2 regions of the Priestia sp. USM5 genome follow, and region 2 is predicted to be linked to the other one. Evidence: a T-box and tRNA genes for the amino acid it is inferred to sense, from the RefSeq annotation. Region 2 holds a T-box; the other holds one or more tRNA genes.
What was found. A T-box is a leader RNA that pairs with one kind of tRNA and senses whether it is charged. The one in region 2 lies ahead of thrS (threonine--tRNA ligase), so its partner is inferred to be a tRNA-Thr.
Positions count from the first base shown of each region.

Region 1: it has a tRNA-Thr gene. The T-box ahead of thrS (threonine--tRNA ligase) is inferred to sense a tRNA for this amino acid. The anticodon was not compared.

Region 1 covers NZ_JBSGKN010000001.1:970,964-982,282, reverse strand. The annotation lists gene ACWATA_RS05040 (M24 family metallopeptidase) at 177-1,277, opposite strand; gene ACWATA_RS05035 (hypothetical protein) at 1,353-2,027, opposite strand; gene ACWATA_RS05030 (LCP family protein) at 2,340-3,296, shown strand; gene ACWATA_RS05025 (hypothetical protein) at 3,522-3,887, shown strand; gene ACWATA_RS05020 (NAD(P)H-dependent oxidoreductase) at 3,915-4,433, opposite strand; gene ACWATA_RS05015 (YwaF family protein) at 4,574-5,320, opposite strand; gene ACWATA_RS05010 (ABC transporter permease/substrate-binding protein) at 5,489-7,012, opposite strand; gene ACWATA_RS05005 (ABC transporter ATP-binding protein) at 7,012-7,962, opposite strand; tRNA gene ACWATA_RS05000 (tRNA-Thr) at 8,229-8,301, opposite strand; gene ACWATA_RS04995 (aromatic ring-hydroxylating dioxygenase subunit alpha) at 8,512-9,564, shown strand; gene ACWATA_RS04990 (DHA2 family efflux MFS transporter permease subunit) at 9,597-11,120, opposite strand.
Region 2 covers NZ_JBSGKN010000001.1:148,675-159,993, forward strand. The annotation lists gene ACWATA_RS00765 (hypothetical protein) at 1-151, shown strand, start outside; gene nrdR (transcriptional regulator NrdR) at 395-856, shown strand; gene ACWATA_RS00775 (replication initiation and membrane attachment family protein) at 929-2,356, shown strand; gene dnaI (primosomal protein DnaI) at 2,389-3,321, shown strand; gene ytxC (sporulation protein YtxC) at 3,418-4,278, shown strand; T-box leader at 4,339-4,587, shown strand; gene thrS (threonine--tRNA ligase) at 4,631-6,589, shown strand; ribosomal protein L20 leader region at 6,761-6,883, shown strand; gene infC (translation initiation factor IF-3) at 6,953-7,456, shown strand; gene rpmI (50S ribosomal protein L35) at 7,478-7,678, shown strand; gene rplT (50S ribosomal protein L20) at 7,718-8,077, shown strand; gene ACWATA_RS00810 (DUF1294 domain-containing protein) at 8,138-8,398, shown strand; gene ACWATA_RS00815 (hypothetical protein) at 8,417-8,794, opposite strand; gene ACWATA_RS00820 (dUTP diphosphatase) at 8,927-9,415, shown strand; gene ACWATA_RS00825 (M42 family metallopeptidase) at 9,493-10,578, shown strand; gene sspI (small acid-soluble spore protein SspI) at 10,635-10,841, opposite strand; gene ACWATA_RS00835 (TrmH family RNA methyltransferase) at 10,982-11,319, shown strand, end outside.

The DNA of each region.
Region 1 (11,319 bases), 820 kb from region 2:
TATACTACCGCACTCGCTTACGATATAGTTTTTAGAAAATGTGATAGAAATGTTATCGTTTCGTAACATACTATGAAATTGTCTCAAGAAGCAAACAAGAAACCTTAACCAATTTTTTCTTTTCCCATAAAAAAATAGAGCCTGCACCATGGCAGCCTCTATTTTTTATGACATTATTATGAAATAATTTGTAATTCTTTTGGGTACTTCGTTAACGTTTCGTATCCATCTTTTGTGATGATTACATCATCTTCAATACGCACGCCTCCGAGTCCTGGAATATAGATACCCGGTTCAATCGTATACACCATGCCTTCTTGAAGCACATCATCATTGTTGCGGCTCATTGAAGGAAACTCATGCACGCTGATACCAAGGCCATGACCAAGACGATGCAAGAAATACTCTCCATACCCTGCTTCTGTAATAATATTGCGTGCTACCATGTCCAAGTCGCCAATGCGAGTGCCAGGCTTGGAAGCTTCAAGAGCTGCCTGCTCGGCGCGCTGTACCGTTTCATAGATTTCTTTTTGCTTATCATTAATCGACTTGTACGCGACTGTACGCGTAATATCTGAACAGTATCCATCTAGCACTACACCTAAATCGAAGAGAACCATATCTCCTGGCTTTAACGTGCGAAGACCTGGGTTCCCGTGCGCTTCTCCCGTTTTTTCACCAAATAACACCATCGTTGAAAACGACATCTCACGAATTCCTTTTCGCTTTAGCTCGTATTCAATTTTAGCCAGAACATCCATTTCCGTAACGCCTTCTTTTAAGGCAGCTACGCCTACTTCCACGCCAAAATCAGCTAATGCAGCTGCCTTTTGCAGAATCTCAACTTCACGCTCATCTTTAATTAAACGCAGCTGATTTAATTTCTCTTCTGCTCCGACTAGCTCAGCATTTGGATATAAATTAAGCAGTTCTTCAGCTCTCGCATACAGCAGCTGCTCTTTCTCTACAGCAACTTTTTTCACATCCATTACGTTTCGTTTATGTAAAGCTTCTTTAATAAGTTCCCAAGGATTTTGATGGTCTTCATATCCGATCACATCAAATTTCCAGCCGGCTTCTTTTGCTTGACCCACTTCCATTGATGGACAAACAAGCATCGGCTCCGCTTCATTAAATAAAAATAAACCAAGCAGACGCTCATGCGGATCCGTGTGAAATCCAGTTAAATAAAATACGTTTTCAGTTGACGAAATAAAGGCCGTTTCTACATTCTTTTCCTTCAGCCATGATACGACTTTTTGCAAACGTGCTTCCATTAAAAAAACCCCTTTCATTGTGCAATATTACTATTATAACATAGTTATTTAGCAATATTGTACAATGAATAGAGGTTAAGACAAAGCCGCGTGAAGAGTAGTAAGCTGCTCTTTAATCGCTTTTCGCTGAATACTTACTTTCATCAGCCAGCCATTTTCTCCGTATCTATAAATAAATTCGTACGTACCTTTAGGAAAATATTCTTTTACCAGCATGTCTCGGTTTTCAACAAATCCCGGATCGCCAATAAAATAGTTACCTTCTTCAAGCGGGAGCTCATGAACTTTTTTTTCTAGCTGCTTCTCTTCGTCTTCGTCATCATCTATCACAATGTGAAGACCACCTTCATCACGCACAACGTCAAATTCACCGTTTTGTTCAAGCTCAAGCACCGGTACCACCTGTCCATTTACCGTTAGCAGCTGCTTGGTTCCTTCAAGGACCTGGGACCAATGATCATCGTATAAGGTAGAAGAATAAAAAATATAGCCCTGAGATTTATATAATAAAAGCAGCTGTTCAAAATGATTTTTCACTTGTTCTTTATCAAATAGAATAACAAAATGCTTTCGATAGAAAAAACTTGTAAAAGGCAGAATAGACGATTGATTAAGCTCTCTAATTATTTCAGCACTATCCTTACCTGAAATAATAGCTCCGGTCAATTCCCCCGCGCCATAAGGTTTCCAATGACTTAACGCCGCTTCTGGAATCAGCACAAGGTTCGAAGATGACACATATATACTCATTCGCTTCACTCCTTTTTTCTACACTTAGACCTATATTTAATTCTCAACAAATAGAGACTTTTCTCTTATTCCCTTCTTAAAAGACAGAACTTTTTCCCTAACTATGATAGATTATAACAAATATCTTCGAAAAAAATAACCTTTATTTCCTCTTTCTTCTATTTGTACACTTCTCTTATTTTAGCTGTCTTCGCAGATTTACTAGTGAACGTACTTGCTAATCTAATTCCTTAGTGTTAATTTTATTATGTCGTTTTATAATTTTTTGCATAATTGGTTTTAAACAAAAAAGTATTAATATTTTTGAATGCGATGGTGAGACATTTGGAAGAACGTACAGAACGTAAACAACATAAAAGAAAAAAGCAAAGAAAAAAGAAACGCTTTAGAAAGCTACTTCTTTTCTTTCTCATTCTTGTAATCGCCGCTGGTGCATATGTGTATTACCAATACCAACAAGGATTAGCAGAAGCAGACGGAGCTTTTGGGAAAGATGGACAGTTTGATTTTAATGGTGCAAGTGCCAATTTAGATAGCATGAATGTGCTGCTTCTCGGAATTGACTCTCGCGGTGAAGAACATTCGCGTGCCGATACAATCATGATTGCTCATTATGACAAAGACAGTAATCAGCCTAAAATTGTTTCTTTGATGCGTGATTCATATGTGGATATTCCTGGACATGGCAAAAACAAATTAAATTCAGCCTATGCATTTGGCGGGCCCGAATTAATGCGTAAGACAATTAAAGAAAATTTCGGCGTAGATGTAAACTATTATGCCGTTGTTGATTTTAAAGGTTTTTCTAAAGTTGCCGATACGATTGCCCCTGAGGGAATTACGGTTACCGTGCCACACGAAATGTCGTCAGGAATTGGCATGACGCTAAAACCTGGAAAACAAACTCTTCACGGAGATAAATTACTAGGATACGTGCGATTCCGCCATGATAGCCAAAGTGATTTCGGGCGCGTGAAGCGTCAACAAGAAGTGATTGGTAAATTAATGGATGAAGCTCTTCAAGTAAAGACACTGGCGAAAGCTCCTAAGCTATGGGGTGTCATTGATCCATATGTGGATACAAATATTCCGCCAAAAACATTTATTGTGATAGGAAAAGATTTTTTAGTTGGAAATCAGCCAGATTTAAAATCTCTTCGTTTACCGGTTGAAGGTTCCTATTCAAATGAACGAATATCCGGTATTGGTGCTGTTTTAAGCATCGACCTTGAAGAAAACAAACAAGCGTTACAGTCATTTTTAAATTAGGAAAAGGTGTCCATTAGAGGACACCTTTTTTTATACTATTCAAAAAAACTTCTGTTTTTCCTCCCTATCCTTCAAAAAATTTTCAGCTTCGACAAAAAATGGAGATAAAATGGAGTTGTTTTCTAGAAAACAGCTGTTTCTTTGGAGTTCTATTTTTTCTCCTGTATGCGTATATGAAAAGAGAAGGACTTCTTTTTTATATTTTTTAGTCAAGGAGATGAAATGATGAAATTATATGGTTTTCAATCTGAAGAAGAGCGTTCCTTTCTTCATTCTACCTATAAAGTAAACCCATTGCTTTCTCATACTGGAGATGTCAAAATCAGCTTTTTATCTTTTCAAGAAAATGATTATACCCCCCGTCAAGAAGCTACGATTCCACAGCTTCTTTTAGTCGTTCACGGGGAAGGCTGGGTAGCTGGCGATAACGGACTGAAAATTTATATCAAACAAGGTGAATCAGCATTTTGGAGAGCTGGGGAATCTTTTGAAGTCGGGAGTCTAACGGCTATGACAGGACTACTGATTGAAGGATTAGATATTGCTCCTCAAAAGCTGCTTACTTCTTTCTCACGAACAAACGCAAATTAAAAAGCCGCTTTGACGCGGCTTTTTTTATTATCTTAGTAATTGAGCGTAGCTTTCTGCGCTATCTTGAATAACTTTGTCACTCAGGTCACCGCCTGCTCCTTGAAATAAAAATGGAGTTTGGAACTTCATACCTGTTAAATTTGCCATAGCTTGGAAAGGAAGAAGCAGATGATTCATTGGGTAACGGTTGTATCCCCCTTCTTGATAAGCTTCTGCAGGACCTCCTGTCGAAGTAGCTACGACAAACTCTTTTCCCTGAAGTTTAGTACCTTTGCTTCCATAAGCCCATCCGTATGTTAAAACAACATCTTGCCACTCTTTTAAAAGTGCTGGTGAGCTGTACCAGTAAAATGGAAATTGAAAAACAATACGATCGAATTGAACAGCTAACTCCTGCTCTTTTTCTACATCAATTTTGAAATCGGGATAGTTTGCGTATAAATCATGAACGTACACATCCTCCTCTTTTTTTACTCGCTCTGCCCACGCTTTATTAATACGAGAAGATGCTAAATTTGGATGCGCTAAAATAACCAGTGTTTTCATTTTGATACTCTCCTTCTGATGTCTGTGCTTGCTTTTTTCTTTTCTATTTTTTACGCTTGCCTCTCACGTCTTGTTCACTCATTCTTTCCTTTTCCTTCAGGAAATCCGAGTTCGTTTACACTTATAAATTACCAGTATTATCATTCTGCTTCAATAAAATTGACTTTGCTTTTATCACCTTTAATTTTTTTATGTACCCAAAACGGAAGATAAAGGACAAGAAAGCTAAGAATCATGATTCCTTCAATCCATACTAAATACCAAGGATGAGGTCCAAGAACATCCAGCAAGGAAGCGTGCTCTGGCTTTTTCATCATGTATAAATAATTCGCACCGAGTAAACGATTCATGACATAGATAAAACCTCCGTACAGATTAACAAATACTACGCTTACCCATAAAGAACGAAACGTCGGCTCATATCTGCAGGCAGCAATTAGCATACAGCAAGCAAGTACCACACCGCCATGCGATACATAGAACTGCACATAGCGAAACTGGGCATACGCATAGCCGCCAAGGTCTGGGGTAATCATCGCTTGAACAGAGCTGCTGATTCCTGCGAAGTACACAAAATAAAAAAGAAATCTGCTTTTGGTTATCAGCATAACAACAGCCAGCAGCACGACTATATCACTCAGCTGAAGAGGCAAAGAAGTTTCAACGAACCACTGATGACATCCGATTTCCCAAGCCTGGTAGGCCGTTTCTGAAGCAATTAGAATGAGTGAAAGCAAAACGAACGCAAACCTCTTTTTTCGCAGCTGCTTTCGACATAAAAAAATAAATGCTCCTATGATCACAATAATGGCTAAAGTTACAAGATGTTCAACTGAAAAAAGCTGAAAAGAATGTTGTACAGGATGACACGTAAAAAATGAATTCATAACGGCGCCTCCTCTCCATCAGAAAACAAATTTGGTACCTTTAGCTTGTTCATAAGACCTCATTTTCATTAACGCTTCTCTCACATTAAAAAGAGATTGAAACATAACGAAATCACGCCTAAAAAAAGATCCGAACGATAAATCGTTCGGATCTTTTTGTCTTCATTTTTATTTTTTAATTAATCCTTTTTTCACTAAGAATTGATGAGCGACTTCTTCAGCCGTTTTTCCTTTTGCGTTTACTTGATAGTTCATTTCACGCATTTCGTCGTCACTGATTTTACCACCCAGTTGATTTAAGATTTTTTTCAGTTCAGGGTGCTCTTTTAGCGTATCTTCACGAAGCACAGGCGCTCCTTGATACGGTGGGAAGAACTGCTGGTCGTCTTTTAAGACTTTTAAACCAAACTGTTTGATTTCAGGATCCGTTGCATAAGCATCAAGCATGTTAATATCGCCTTTTTCTACAGCGCGATAGCGAAGCTTCGGCTCCATCGTTTTAATATTCGGGAAGGTAAGGCCATATTCTTTTTGAAGGCCTACGTAGCCGTCTTCACGATCTTTAAACTCAAGCGTAAATCCTGCTTTTACTTTATCTGTTGCATTTGCCAAATCTGAAATGGTCGTTAGATTATTTTCTTTAGCAAATTCTTTTGTAACGGTCAATGTGTACGTATTATTAAACTTCATTGGATCTAAATAGACAAGGCCGAATTTCTTTTGAAATCCTTCTTTTGCCTGCTTGTACACCTGTGTTTCATCTTTGCTGTCCGGCTGTTCCTTTAGATGCGTCACAATGGCTGTACCCGTATATTCAGGGTACAAATCAATTTCCTTGTTACGCAGAGCCTCAAATACAAATACCGTTTTTCCAAGCGACGAACGAAGATTTACTTTCATATCGGTTTGATCTTCAATTAATTCTTTGTACATATTAATTAAAATATCTTGTTCTGCGCCAATTTTCCCTCCGATAACAAGGTCTGGTTTTGTTGCGCTCATCGCTGCAAACGGAGAAACAAGAATGAGTATTAATACGATAATCATAATGAACGAGCGTTTTTTGGACCCTTTTTTTGCTGAGTGTTCAATCGTTCGCAGAATTCCATCAAAAATAAGCGCTAATAATGCTGCTGGAATAGCTCCTAATAAAATCAAACTATTATCGCTTCGGTCAATACCAAGCAAAATTAAGCTTCCGAGTCCGCCCGCTCCGATAAGAGCCACGATTGTCGCTGTACCAATAATGAGTACCATCGCTGTGCGAATTCCGGCCATAATGACAGGAAGCGCTAGAGGAAGTTCTACTTTGATTAATCGTCTCCACGAGTTCATCCCCATGGCTTTGGATGCTTCAATTAAAGATGGGTCGACTTCTTTAATTCCGGTATATGTATTTCGTACAATAGGAAGAAGCGAATATAAAAACAGTGCAATAACCGCGGGAAAGGTTCCAATTCCGACAAGAGGAATCAGTAATCCTAATAAAGCGAGTGAAGGAATGGTTTGCAGTACGGCTGTTACGCCAATGATCGGTTCAGCAATGCGGTCATGCCTCGTTAAGTAGAGTCCGAGCGGCACTGAAATTAATACGGCGATAACAAGAGCCAGTACTGAAATTTGAATGTGTTCAAGAAGAGCTTGAAACAGTGCATCTCCTCGTTGATTTAATAATGTGCTTAGTGCATTCATTACAGCGTTCCTCCTTCTTTCGTTTTATCAGAAAGAAACGCTAATAGAGTTTTGCGCGTTACAACGCCAATGCGTTTGCTCCCTTTTTTCACGGCTATTGCTTCATGGTCGTAAAGGGCGTCCATTGCCTGCTGAACAGTGGCGGTTGAAGCTAGCTCTTCAGTAGGTTCTACGTCTGGCTGTTCACTTTCTTTGACAAACATATCTAATGTCTCAAATAAAGCATTTCCTTGATTTCCAATAAATGTTTTCACAAACTCATTTTTAGGCTTTTGAATGAATTCCTCCGGGGTGCCAACTTGAACAATTTCCCCATCTTTCATCAGGCAGATACGATCTCCAAGCGTCATGGCTTCGCTCATATCATGCGTAACAAACACAAATGTTTTTTTGATTTTTTCTTTTAAGCTAATAACATCTTGTTGAAGCTGTTCGCGGCTTAACGGATCGAGGGCACTAAAGGGTTCGTCCATTAAAATAACGGGGGGATCAGCTGCGAGGGCACGTGCTACACCTACACGTTGCTGCTGGCCACCTGAGAGCTCAGACGGCTTTCGGTTTCGATATTGCTTTGGGTCTAGTCCTACCAAGGTAAGCAGTTCATCAATACGCGTTTTGATTTTGTTTTTCTTCCAATGCTTCATCTCCGGTACAATGGCTATATTCTCAGCAATGGTCATATGAGGAAAAAGAGCAATCTGCTGTAGCACATAACCAATGTTCCAGCGTAGCTCATGTATGTTGTGGTCCGATACGAGCTTATCTTTTATGTATAGTTCTCCTTCGGTAATATCATGAAGACGGTTAATCATTTTTAAGGTGGTTGTTTTCCCACATCCACTCGGACCAATTAAAACGAAAAACTCTCCTTCTTTTATTTCTAGATTAATATTTTTCACGGCGGTCGTACCGTCTGGATATTGCTTTGACACATTCTTAAACGTAATCAAATTATCGTTCACACTCCCTGTTGAAATTTAACCCCTAGTTTCGTGTACCCAATACTTAGAGGCAATAAACATTCTTTTAAGAATATTTCTAAATATGATTCATAAGACATAGTGGAAAAGATACACATGTTTTCTAACAGCCTCCTAATAAGGCTATCAAACTGTTAAAGTTTTCACAAGGCGGGGGAAGAATAATTCGGAGAATAAATTTAAAGCCAATCCAAATAAAAAAACCTTCTTTCAACAAGAAAGAAGGTTTTTGAGTATGCTAGCGACAGGGATCGAACCTGCGACCTCTTGCTTACCATGCAAGTGCTCTACCTACTGAGCTACACCAGCGTCTTGGAAAATTATATCACGTTTAAATTTATTTAGGAAGCGCTTTTTAAAATTTTTTTATTGGTATATTCTCTAATTTGCGTCTTCTGAAATTCGCACTTTCTACAAAGTTCCATATTTCATGTTAGAACTTCTTACATAAATTGTGTGAATTTTCTTTTTTTATATTACCCTTAGTAAAATAGCTTACAAAAGAAGGGAAGAAAATAGATGGAACAACAACCAACCATGACAAAATCAAAAACGGCAACTCCCTACCCAAGAGACTGCACGTTCAGCCTGGAAGATTGGACGACGCTTGCTAAGTATTGGTACCCCGTCGCACGCTGCAGTGATGTAACAGAAAAACCAACGTCCGTAAAATTACTAGATGTAAATCTAGTTTTATACCGCACCACACACAAAGTTGTAGCGGCACGTGATTTATGCGTTCACCGAGGCACCCCGCTTAGCATGGGCTGGGTGGAAGATGATGAAATTGTCTGTCCTTACCACGGCTTCCGCTACGCAACGGACGGCGCATGCACGTCAATTCCAGCTCACCCTGACGCCAACATTTCTCCCCGTCTCTGTATGGCCGTCTATCCAGTTATCGAACGATATGGATTAGTGTGGACGTCCCTGACAGGAGAACAAGATAACCTGCCTTATTTCGATGCGTGGGAGGACCCTGATTTTCAGCAAATTGTTTGTCCAAGCTTTGATATCATGGGTTCAGCCGGTCGTCAAATGGAAGGCTTTTTAGACGTAGCTCATTTTGCTTGGGTTCACACAGACACATTTGGTGATCGAAACAACGCCTTTGTGCCTAAATATAAAGTAAGCGATACAGACTATGGGCTTCATGTAGAATATACGAGCACCGTGAGCAATTATTCCAAAGAACAGCAGCATTTAAATCCACCTGATTTTAAATGGCTTCGCGTCTTTGATGTTTATCCCCCGTTTACAGCTACGCTAAAAGTATACTTCCCAGAAGGCGCAGAGCTGTGGATTATGAATGCAGTCTCTCCTATTTCAGCCCGCGAAACACGTTTATTCGCGCCAATCGCTCGAAACTTTGACAAAGATTCTCCCGTTGAAGGTGTGTATGACTTTAACCTTCGCGTCTTTGACGAAGACCGTGAAATGGTGGAAAACCAAAAACCTGAAGACTTGCCTTTAGACCTGCAGATGGAAGCGCATATTATGGCTGATCAAACGTCCATCGGTTACCGGAAATTATTAAAGAAAATGGGCTTAAGCTTTAGATATACAAGCTAAAAAAATCCCCGCTGTCTCAGCGGGGATTTTTTTTATTTAGCAAACTGCTCGCGTGCTGCTTTTTCCTTTATCACTTCATCTTCACTTGCCGGCGTTGTGCGTTTCATGAAGAATGAAAGAATTAAGGCAACCACCACTAGGACTACTGAGACAGCAAACGCATCGTTAATCCCTTGTACCATTGCCTGCATCCCAATCTGTTCTTTCATTTGAGCTGCCCCGGCTGCGGTTGCATTCGCTGCTCCTGCTCCGCTCATTGCATCTTGAGCGAGCTCTTTTGCATGAGTAGCTGTACGGTTTGACATCACCGTTACTAAAAGAGCCGAACCAATAGCTCCCGATACTTGTTGAAGCGTATTGTTCATCGCAGTACCATGCGGATTAAAACGCTGCGGAAGCTGATTTAATCCGTTTGTCATAACCGGCATCATCACCATAGACATTCCGAACATACGAAGCGTGTAAAGCGTAATGAGCGTTGTATAGGTCGTATCAAGCTCTAAGTTACTGAAGAAATACGTCGTAACGGCTGTAATCGTTAGACCCGTTACAGCCAATGCACGCGCTCCGAATTTATCAAATAATTTTCCGGTAATCGGTGACATCACACCCATTAGCAGCGCACCTGGAAGCATTAGTAATCCTGAATGAAGCGGAGAGATGCCTCGTACCGTTTGAACATAAATTGGCATTAGCAGCATGGCTGAGAATAATGCCATTGTAATTACCATCGAAATCGTTGATGATAAAGCAAACATTGGATATTTAAAAATGCGGAATTCAAGCATCGGTGTTTTAAGCTTGAACTGACGCGTAATAAATAAAATCAGAGCCACAGCTCCTACGATAATGGTACCGTATACTTCCACAGAATCCCAGCCTTTATCCCCTGCTGAGCTAAACCCGTATAGAAGTCCGCCAAATCCAATTGTAGATAGCAAAAGGGATAAAAAATCCAAATTGATTTCCACTTTTTCTTTTTTGTCTTTTAATAGGAAGAAAGCGCCTATTAATACAATGGCTGCGATTGGCGTAACAAGGTGGAACAGCATTCTCCACTCATAGTGTTCAATTAGCCATCCTGATAATGTAGGACCAATTGCCGGAGCAAAAATCATAACTAAACCGAAAATCCCCATCGCAGCTCCGCGTTTTTCTAATGGAAAACTTGTGAGCAATACGTTCATTAAAAGCGGCATCATAATAGCTGCGCCTGACGCTTGAATAATACGAGCGGTTAACAACACAGAAAATACGGGCGAAGCACCTGCAAGTATTGTTCCTGCTGTAAATAAAGTCATCGCCGTTAAAAATAAGCCTCTGACAGAATAGCGCTGAATTAAAAAAGCGGTAGTTGGAATCATAATACCATTCACTAACATATAACCAGTAGAAAGCCACTGGACAGTTGACGTTGTCACATCTAAGTCTTTCATAATAGACGGCAGCGCCACATTTAATAACGTTTCATTCAATAATGAGATAAAAGCGCCAATTAACAAAATAGCAATTATGCCATAAGGCGGCTTTTCCATTTGATTTATCGATCGACTCATTATTGTACCTCCTTATACTTTAGGTTCATTTTTTTAGACACGTGTTCTACATAGAGTATATTATACTGTGAGTTCAATTTATGCAAGTGAAAAATCTTACGTTCACGTTCTTTATTTTCTCAACTTTTTTAGTCCTATAATCCTTTTATACCAATATATTGTCGTGATATCGTTCAGTTTTTCGAAAAGAACATTTGTG
Region 2 (11,319 bases):
CATTATTAGCGTACGTCCTCTTGAAACCGCTATCGATTTTTCTGCTACAACAGAGTCAAAAGTGGTGCCAGTTGATTTTGGTTTTAGCAAAGAACTTGTACGTACGCTTTATAAGAGCTTTGATCAAAAACTTATTCCTCTTTCTTCGTAAGTTCCTTATCATTTTTGAATTTCAGGAAATAAAATGGGGAAATTCCTTTTCCTTTACTTGTATTCAAGCCTTGTTTTCTATAAGATGGAATAAAGTAAATCCTTTAATATAGCATCGTGTTTGATAAAGGAAATGATGATGACAATCATAATAAATGGCGAATAGCCGGCTAACATAGATGAAAATTAACTTATATGAGAGAAAATAAAAAGAAAAACAAGGTTTATTATTGGAGCTGAGAATATGAAGTGCCCATCCTGTCATTACAATGGAACGAGAGTGCTGGACTCGCGCCCTGTAGAAGAAGGCCGCTCTATTCGTAGAAGACGTGAATGCGAAGAGTGTCACTATCGTTTTACAACTTTTGAGAAAGTAGAAGAACTTCCGTTAATTGTTGTAAAAAAAGATGGAGCGAGAGAAGAGTTCAGCAAAGACAAAATCCTTCGAGGGTTAATTAAGGCGTGTGAAAAACGCCAAGTAAGCTTAAAACAACTGGAAGATACCGTACACGATATTGAAACAGAGCTGCGCAGTCAGGGTACATCAGAGGTGCAGTCAGATGTGGTAGGAGAAATGGTGATGGAGCGATTAGCTGCTATCGATGAAGTCTCTTATGTTCGATTTGCTTCGGTATACCGACAATTTAAAGACATCAATGTATTTATTGATGAATTAAAAGATTTAATTAAGAAGGAACGACTGTAAAAGAGCTATTGAAGTATTCTTTAGGCTCTTTTTTTGTCATTTCTATTACTTTAAAAGTAGGTAGGGAACGACATGAAAGAACAACATTGGAAAGAAATGATACCGGTCGATCGTTATGTTGTTCGTTCGAGCGGCATACTGCAGGAATACGACCGAAAGATTTTAACAATGCTCTATCAGCCGTTGGTGGGTACGACGTGTTTTGGTTTGTATATGACGCTATGGAGCGAGCTGGAACAAGATCGTTTATGGGGAAAAGAGTCTACGCATCATCACCTAATGTCAATGATGCAAATTAATTTGAAAGCTATTTACCATGAGCGGTTAAAATTAGAAGGTATTGGTTTGTTAAAAACATATATTAAGGAAGAAGATGATGTTCGTGTGTTCATTTATGAGCTCATTCCTCCTCTTACGCCCCATCAGTTCTTTAACGATGGCGTGTTAAATGTATATTTATATAACCGACTAGGAAAATCCATCTTTCAAAAAATAAAAAATTATTTTTCGGATTCACTCGTGGATGATCAATCGTTCAAAGATGTGACGCATTCATTTAACGATGTATTTAAATCAGTTAAAGCAACGGAGCTGGCTCCAAGTTTTCAGTCTGAAAGCAAGGATGTATTTTCTCCTGATGCTCAAACGGACTTTATAGATTCTTCAAACCGTGCTTCTATTGAGATGAGCCCGGATTCCTTTGATTTTGATTTATTTTTAGCAGGCCTAACAGATTCAATGATTTCGAAAAGGTCAATTACATCTAAAGTAAAACAAGCGATTGAAAAGTTAGCTTTTTTATACGGCATTGATCCTCTTCAAATGAAAAATGTAGTGCTCGATTCGCTAAATGAGAATGATCAAGTTGATATTGAATTGCTTAGAAAAGCAGCACAGTCCTTTTACCAATTTGAAAATGGAGAAGCACTTCCCAATCTAAGCGAACAAATTCAGCCTCCTATGCTTCGTACCATGCAGGAAAAGCAGCCTCAGACTAAGGAAGAGCAGCTCATTCAACAGCTAGAAGTCACCTCTCCTCGACAGCTATTGATCGAGTTTTCAGGGGGGGCAGAGCCATCAAAAGCAGATTTGCAAATGATTGAAGAAGTGATGTTTAATCAAAAGCTTTCACCAGGGGTAGTAAATGTTCTGATTTACTATGTTATGCTAAGATCCGATATGAAATTATCTAAGAGCTATGTAGAGAAAATTGCTGGACACTGGGCGCGCAAAAAGGTACAAACTGTTCAAGATGCCATGAATTTAGCTAAAAATGAACAGAAAGAATATCAGAACTGGACCGAGGCAAAGCAAAATAAAAAAACGGCCGGACGAAAAATTGTGCGTAAAGAAATGGTGCCAGAGTGGTTGAGCAATGAAGAAAAAGAAGAGAAAAAGCAGCCTTCAAAAGAAGTGGATGGATTTGAAGAAGAAAAACGAAAGCTACAAGAAGAGCTCAAGCAGTTAGATCAAGAGCTAAAACAAAAGCATAAAGAATAAAAAGCAGGTATGATAGAGATGAGGTGAAAAAGATGAAGCCTATCAATGATTCACTAAATCAGTTAGTGAACAAAAAGGATTTTAAAGCACGTTTAGAAGCATTAAGAAACAGTATTCTGTCTAATCCCGAAGTTAAAACGTTTCTGCAAGAGCATCGCCATGAGTTAGATGAGCAAATGGTCGACCGAGGCTTGATGAAGATGCATGAATTCATCGACCAGAGCAAATGCTGTGACAAATGCCCTTCTCTGCAAAGCTGTGTCAATATGGTGAAGGGGTATCACCCTCAGCTGGTTGTAAAAGGCCGTAATATTGATTTACAGTATGAACGCTGTCCTAGAAAAGTACAAGAAGATGAGCGAAAAGAACAAGAATCTTTTATTCAGTGTATGTACGTGCCCAAAGAAATTTTACAGGCAACGATGTCTGATATTGAAATTGAGCAGGGAAGATTTGAAGCCATTAAATTAGTAAGAGATTTTGTGCGAGAATATGAGCCAAATAAGAAAATGAAAGCTTTATATTTACACGGTTCGTTTGGTGTGGGGAAGACGTATTTTCTTGGAGCAATTGCCAATGCGTTAGCCGAAAAGAAAGTGAAATCTACGATTCTGTATGTCCCGGAGTTTTTGCGTGAGTTAAAAGGTTCGTTTCAAGATCAAAGCTTCAATGAGAAAATAGAGTATGTCAAAAAAGTACCGGTTCTTATGCTTGATGATCTCGGAGCAGAATCTGTAACGAGCTGGATGCGAGACGATGTGCTCGGAACCATTTTACAATTCCGCATGCTCGAAAATTTGCCGACATTTTTCAGCTCGAATTTAAATTTTAAAGAGCTTCAACATCATTTGACTTATACCCAACGAGGCGAGCAGGAAGAGCTCAAAGCCGCTCGTGTCATGGAACGAATTAAGTCTCTAGCCATTCCCGTTGAAATGAATGGAGAGAATAAACGAAATAGATGAGCAGGTCGTTTTACATTTCTTGTAACGACTTGCTCATTTTTTTGCATGTTGCCCCATATACATTAATAAAGCGTGTCCAAAGGGGGGCTATGAGGAATGAAAATATTCTTTAAATATGTAGAAGACGCAGTCATTGTATATGAGTCTTTATGCGCGAAGCGAAGCGCTTTATCATATGGTTCACAGTGCTTGAAGTTGGTGAATAATCAGCTTTTAGTTATTGATGAGACATACAATCGAGAGGCCATTTTACAAGACATGGTGATACCGGTATTAACGCACGTGATTTTAAAAAAGAAAGAAAAAAAGATGATGGTAAACATATTAAAAGAACAATTTTTCTATTCAGAAGAGGAAGAACAAGATTTGCTGCTTCAAATTATGGGGGGGATTATGGAAGGAGAGAGAGGCGAAATTCCGCAAAAAACATTTTCCCTTCCAAGAGAATTACTTATCCGCCAGGCTCTTCAAGACTTCTTCATTCATAATGTAACATTCACCTTTGAGTCTTTTCTCCAATTCCGTTTAAAAGAATATCAAGAGCGGCTGCGCTATTATGCTGAGCTGGCGATTGATGAATATAAGCTTGAACAAGACTATCAAATTCTTATTCATCAGCTGCGTCAAGCAGCTAATGAAAGACAGTCATCTACAGGCGATGTGTATGTAATGCATTTGAATAAAAACAAGTTTGTATTGTACGACCAAAGCAGTAGATATGTTCCGGAGCGTGAATGTGCAGCCCTAGCAGAGGCCTTTCTATCTGAACAAGAATCAGTATACATAGACTCAACTATCATCGCGCCTTTGCTGAGTTTATCTCCAGCTGCTATTCATCTGTATAGCGATCAGCATGATCATGATTTTGTTTATACCATTCAAAATATTTTTCAAGAAAAAGTGATGTTATACGAAAAAAATGAATTTCCGTTTGATCAAAAGCAAAATATAACGTGAAAGGTTGATTTCTATTTTGAAAATGAATATAATAAATGCATATTGAAAAACAGCTATATGTCACAAGTTATGATGAGGACATGAGTGTATATTTACGGTTTATAGAGAGGGAGATCTAGGCTGAAAATCTCCTAACACGGAATATATTCTTACCACCTCTAAACTTCAGTAGTAAACGAGCAGCGTCTCTAGTAATTACTGACGGAATTTCCGTTATAAAACCTCGAGCCGCTTCGGGTTATTTGGGTTATCCAAGATACGAAGAGGAAACAAGGGTGGTACCGCGTGTATACACAACTCGTCCCTTTTTATAAGGGACGAGTTTTTTGTTTTTACAAAAAGTTTATTAGTTATGTTAAAGGAGTGGAAAGTTGTGTCAGAAGTAATCAAAATGACATTTCCTGATGGAGCTGTTAAAGAGTATCCAAAAGGATCATCAACAGAAGATATTGCGGCTTCTATTAGCCCGGGATTAAAGAAAAAAGCATTAGCAGGTAAAGTAAACGGCGAGCTGCTGGATTTACGTACGCCAATCGAACAAGATGGCAGTCTTGAAATCATTACGCAAGATGCTCCTGAAGCGCTTGAAATTATGCGCCATAGTACAGCGCATTTAATGGCTCAAGCAATCAAACGTTTATACAAAGATGTAAAAGTACAGCTAGGTGTAGGCCCGGTTATCGAAAATGGGTTTTACTATGACATCGATATGGAAGAATCAATTACTCCTGAAGATTTAGGTAGAATTGAAAAAGAAATGAAAAAAATCGTTAATTCAAATATTGAAATTGAACGAAAAGAAGTTTCTCGTGAAGAAGCCATTCAACTTTTTAAAGAAGTTGGCGATGAACTAAAGCTTGAATTGATCGATGCGATTCCAGCAGGTGAAAAGGTGACGATTTACCAACAAGGCGAATTCTTTGATCTTTGCCGAGGTGTGCACGTGCCGTCAACAGGCAAAATTAAAGAGTTTAAACTATTAAGCGTAGCAGGTGCTTATTGGCGCGGAGACAGCGACAATCAAATGCTGCAGCGTATTTACGGTACAGCATTCTTTACAAAAGCAGATTTAGACGAGCATCTTCGTCTTCTTGAAGAAGCAAAAGAACGTGACCACCGTAAACTTGGTAAAGAGTTAAACTTATTTACAAATTCTCAAAAAGTAGGACAAGGTCTTCCTTTATGGCTTCCAAAAGGTGCGACGATCCGCCGTATTATCGAGCGTTATATCGTAGATAAAGAAGTAAGCCTTGGTTATCAGCACGTTTACACGCCGGTGCTTGGAAGTGTAGAACTTTACAAAACGTCTGGTCACTGGGAGCACTATCAAGATGACATGTTCCCTGCAATGGAAATGGATAACGAAGACCTGGTTCTTCGTCCAATGAACTGTCCTCATCACATGATGGTGTACAAACAAGGTATTCACAGCTATCGTGAGCTTCCAATCCGTATTGCTGAACTTGGAACAATGCACCGCTACGAAATGTCAGGAGCATTATCAGGACTTCAGCGCGTTCGAGGCATGACGTTAAATGATGCACATATCTTTGTACGTCCGGATCAAATCAAAGAAGAATTTATTCGTGTGGTTCGCTTAGTTGAAGCGGTTTATAAAGATTTTGGATTTGAAAATTATTCATTCCGTCTATCTTATCGTGATCCTGAAGATACAGAAAAATACTTCGATGATGATGCAATGTGGGAAAAAGCACAAAGCATGTTAAAAGATGCAATGGATGAGCTTGACCTCGATTATTATGAAGCTGAAGGCGAAGCGGCATTCTACGGTCCAAAACTAGATGTTCAAGTTAAAACAGCTCTTGGTAAAGAAGAGACGCTATCTACGGTTCAATTGGATTTCTTACTTCCTGAACGCTTTGATTTAACGTATGTAGGGGAAGACGGAAAACAGCATCGACCTGTTGTTATTCACCGCGGCGTGGTGTCAACAATGGAACGTTTTGTAGCTTTCTTAATCGAAGAATACAAAGGAGCTTTCCCAACGTGGTTAGCACCTGTACAAGTTCAAGTGATTCCGGTATCACCTACGGTTCACCTTGAGTATGCAAAAGAAGTGCAAGAACAGCTTCAGCTTGCGGGTATTCGTGTGGAACTTGATTCTCGCGATGAGAAAATTGGCTATAAAATCCGTGAGGCTCAAATGCAAAAAATTCCTTACATGCTTGTTGTAGGGGATAAAGAAGTAGAAGATAAAGCAGTAAACGTACGTAAATATGGTGAGCAGAATTCAGAAACAGTGGATTTCCAAGCCTTTTTACAAAATGTAAAAGCAGAAGCATCTCGTTAATGAAAAAAGCAGAGAATTGAAATTCTCTGCTTTTTTATCTAACATTTATAAAAAACTGTTGCATAAATGGTTTTCCTTTGATACAATAACTTTTGTTGTGAAAAAAGAACGAAATCATTGACTTTTGTCTTTGTTGATACTATAATAGCTTAAGTAATTGAATACTTGTTTATACAGAAGAAGAAGCACCCGCTTCTCACCTGAGTGACGCATAAAGCAGTTAGCAGGTACATCGTATCTTAATTAAAACGATAGAAGTGTGGGTGCAGTATGTACTCACACTTTTTTGTGTGAGTTAATAATCGGTCTAAGCAAGCGTATTCGCTCATTAAACCTTGGAGGTGGCTACTTATTAGCAAGGACATGATGGTAAACGAGGGCATTCGAGCTCGCGAAGTTCGTCTAATTGATCAAAATGGTGAACAATTAGGAATTAAATCAAAAAATGAAGCATTAGAAATTGCTTCACGAGTAAATCTTGACTTAGTAATGGTTGCTGCAAATGCGAAACCGCCGGTATGTCGTATTATGGACTACGGTAAATTCCGCTATGAGCAACAACGTAAAGAAAGAGAAGCTCGTAAAAACCAAAAAGTTGTAAACTTAAAAGAAGTTCGTTTAAGTCCAACAATTGATGAACATGATTTTAACACTAAACTTCGTAACGCACGCAAGTTCCTTGAAAAAGGTGACAAAGTGAAAGCGTCTATTCGCTTTAAAGGTCGTGCCATTACTCATAAAGGGATTGGCCAAAAAGTACTTGAACGTTTTTCACAAGCTTGCGAAGATGTAAGTTCAGTTGAATCGGCTCCTAAAATGGAAGGCCGCAGCATGTTCTTAGTCTTGGCACCTAAAAACGAAAAGTAATAGAACGAGGAGGAACACCCCATGCCAAAAATGAAAACACATCGTGGCGCTGCAAAGCGTTTCAAAAAGACTGGAAGCGGTAAATTAAAACGTGCTCGTGCTTACACAAGCCATTTATTCGCTAACAAATCTACAAAACAAAAGCGTAAATTACGTAAAGGTTCTTTAGTAAGCAAAGGTGACTTCAAACGTATCCGTCACTTATTAGATAACATTAAGTAATTTGGGTTGAGATAGAAACAATACAGGAGGTAAACAATTATGCCACGCGTAAAAGGCGGTACAGTAACACGCAAACGTCGTAAAAAAGTTTTAAAATTAGCTAAAGGTTTCTTCGGTTCGAAGCATAGATTATATAAAGTTGCTAATCAGCAAGTTATGAAATCTCACATGTATGCTTATCGTGACCGTCGTCAGAAAAAACGTGACTTCCGTAAATTATGGATCACACGTATTAATGCAGCTGCTCGTATGAACGGTCTTTCTTACAGCCGTTTAATGCACGGTTTAAAATTAGCAGGTATTGAAGTTAACCGCAAAATGCTTGCTGACTTAGCTGTAGCTGATGAAAAAGCATTTGCTGAATTAGCAACTGCTGCTAAAAAAGGCTTAGATAAGTAATGAATATAAAGTCTCGTCATCTTTAGATGATGAGGCTTTTTTGCTATCGGAGGACATATCATGAATGAACTGCTGCTTACCTATTTTATTGTTATTAATATAATAGGGATAGGAATGATGTATAGAGATAAACAAAAAGCGAAAAGACATGAGTGGAGAATTGCCGAAAGCACACTGTGGACGGTAGCTGCTATCGGAGGAGCCATTGGAGGACTGATTGGTATGTATTGCTATCGTCATAAAACGAAGCACACATCGTTTACAGTAGGTTTTCCTATTCTTGCCGCTCTTGATTTACTTTTCTTTTTTGTTATCAGCTGAGCACAAATGATTTTGTGCTCAGTGTAAAAATTCTCGAACGGGGCTTTTCCAGCGAATAGGAGCATTTGGATACATGTTGTGTACGTGATTTTCCAGCAGCTTGAAATCTTGTTTTTGCAGTTCATGCAATCGAGATGGATCTGTTAACACCATTGTAATCGACAAAGACTCTGGTTCATTGGGATTGCTGTATTTTTCTCCTTCAAATAAAATACCTTTATACGTTAGTAGAAAATTTTTGCGGATATTCGTTTTTTCGTCAACGACAAAAAATTGCTGATGTTCCTGAGCTGCTACAAGCTTCCGCTTTGGACTGCGAAAATGCTGAACCAGCTTTAATAGTGTGTAAGCAACAAGCGCGAAAATGAACACGCGAACGATAACAATAACAAACATAACGCTCCCTCCTTTACAAGGCACAGTTTTCTTACTTTACGTTTCAGTCTCTAAAAAGTTTCACGATTTTTGATATAATTTCTTTATTGGTTTAAAAAGAAGAAGATATACATAATTACAGGAGTGATTACATTGAATTTACAACAGCTATTTACCATGCAGCGCCAGCTGGATCAGCATATAGAGGACAAGCATCAGCTTCATAAGGAAGACTTGGTTCCAAGAAAACTTTTAGCTCTGCTTGTTGAAATGGGAGAGCTGGCAAACGAAACGCGCTGCTTCAAATTTTGGAGCGTTAAACCTCCGGCTGAAGATGCTGTTATTTTAGAAGAATTTGTGGACGGCGTACATTTCATTCTTTCTTTAGGTATTGAAAAAGGATACGATGATTTAACTGAGCTGCCAAAAGTAAAAGCAGCTGATTCAAAAACAACACAATTTTTACAGGTATTTGCACAAGTTTCTGCTTTCGAGCAGGACCTGTCAAAAGAAAACTATGTGAACATGTTTGCATCTTACATGAAGCTTGGCGATATGTTTGGTTTTTCTGCTGAACATATTGAAGAGGCGTACATGTCAAAAAATGAAGTGAATTTTAAACGCCAAGAACAAGGATACTAGAAATAAAGGGATGGGAAATTTTACTTCAACCTCTTTTTAGCTATAATAGAGGTATACATATGAAAGGGGTAATCCATATGACAAAGTTAGATGAAACATTGACGATGCTTAAAGCACTAACAGATGCAAAAGGAATTCCTGGAAATGAGCGTGAACCGCGTGAGGTTATGAAGAAATATATTGCACCTTATGCAGATGAAGTAACGACGGATGGGCTAGGCAGTTTGATTGCAAAAAAAGTAGGCAACGAACAAGGGCCTAAAATTATGGTAGCCGGTCACTTGGATGAAGTTGGTTTTATGGTGACTCAAATTGATGAACGCGGCTTTATTCGTTTTCAAACGGTAGGCGGATGGTGGTCTCAAGTTATGCTTGCTCAACGCGTAACCATCGTGACATCTAAAGGAGAGGTAACGGGGATTATTGGCTCAAAGCCACCTCATATCTTGCCTCCAGAAGTTCGCAAAAAGCCAGTTGACATTAAAGATATGTTCATCGATATTGGTGCTTCTAGCAGAGAAGAAGTAGCGGAGTGGGGAGTAAAACCTGGTGATCAGGTTGTACCTTATTTCGAATTTACGGTTATGAACAATGAAAAGATGCTCCTAGCGAAAGCCTGGGATAACCGTATTGGTTGTGCAATCGCTATCGATGTATTAAAAGCTTTAAAAAATGAAAAACATGAAAATGTTGTGTATGGTGTAGGAACGGTGCAAGAAGAAGTTGGACTCCGAGGTGCAAAAACATCTGCTAACTTTATTGAACCGGATATTGCATTTGCTGTTGATGTCGGTATCGCTGGAGATACACCTGGTGTTTCTGATAAAGAAGCCTCTTCTAAAATGGGGCAGGGTCCGCAAATCATTTTATATGATGCTTCCATGGTCTCTCATAAAGGACTTCGAGATACAGTGGTAGATGTGGCAGATGAATTAAATATTCCGTATCAATTTGATGCAATTGCTGGAGGCGGTACGGACTCGGGTTCTATCCATATTTCAGCTAACGGGGTGCCAGCACTTTCGATTACAATTGCAACTCGTTATATCCATTCTCATGCAGCAATGCTTCATCGTGATGATTATGAAAACGCAGTTAAATTAATTGCGGAAGTCATTAAGCGCTTAGACCGAGATACGGTTAACGCCATTACGTATAATTGAAAAAAGCTCATTCTCCTAGGAGAATGAGCTTTTTGTTGTACATAGGAAAAGGTTATTTATTTTAAACCGTTTTCAAGCGTTGTCAGAATTTCTTCTTTTTCTGATTCCGGAGACTTTTCCCAAAGCACTTCAAATAAAACACCAAGTCCAGGGAGCATTTTTTCTTCACCGCTTTGAATAGCGTCAGAAATTGTAGCCTCAAGCTCTTCTTTTGAGTTTCCTGAAACGTTTGCAATAACAGCATTTCGTAAATTAAGATCCATCATTTTCACCTCAGCTATCGTAAAGTTACCAATAGTTTTTGTTTTCTTTGCGATTTCTATGTACAATAAAGTGAAACTTATCTAATGATTATTGAACAAAATGTAATCGAACTATTTATTTTTGTATAGATAAAGGAGTTATGTTTGTGAAACAAATTGATTCAGTTAAAAATCCGCAGGTAAAAGCGTGGAAAAAACTGCATAATAAAAAAGACCGTGATAAGCAGGGCCTTTTTATGGTAGAAGGCTTTCATTTAGTCGAAGAGGCTATCAAAAATAAGGATTGCGTAAAGGAACTAATTATACGCGAATCGACCGAAGTGCCCGCACAGTGGGATATAGACGGTATCGAAATAATCGTTGTAAACGAAGCAATTAGTAAGTTATTATCTGACACAGAAACACCTCAAGGAATTATTGCCGTGTGTTTTCAAACAAAGCATGCGGAAATTATTCATACAGCACAGAAAGTATTGCT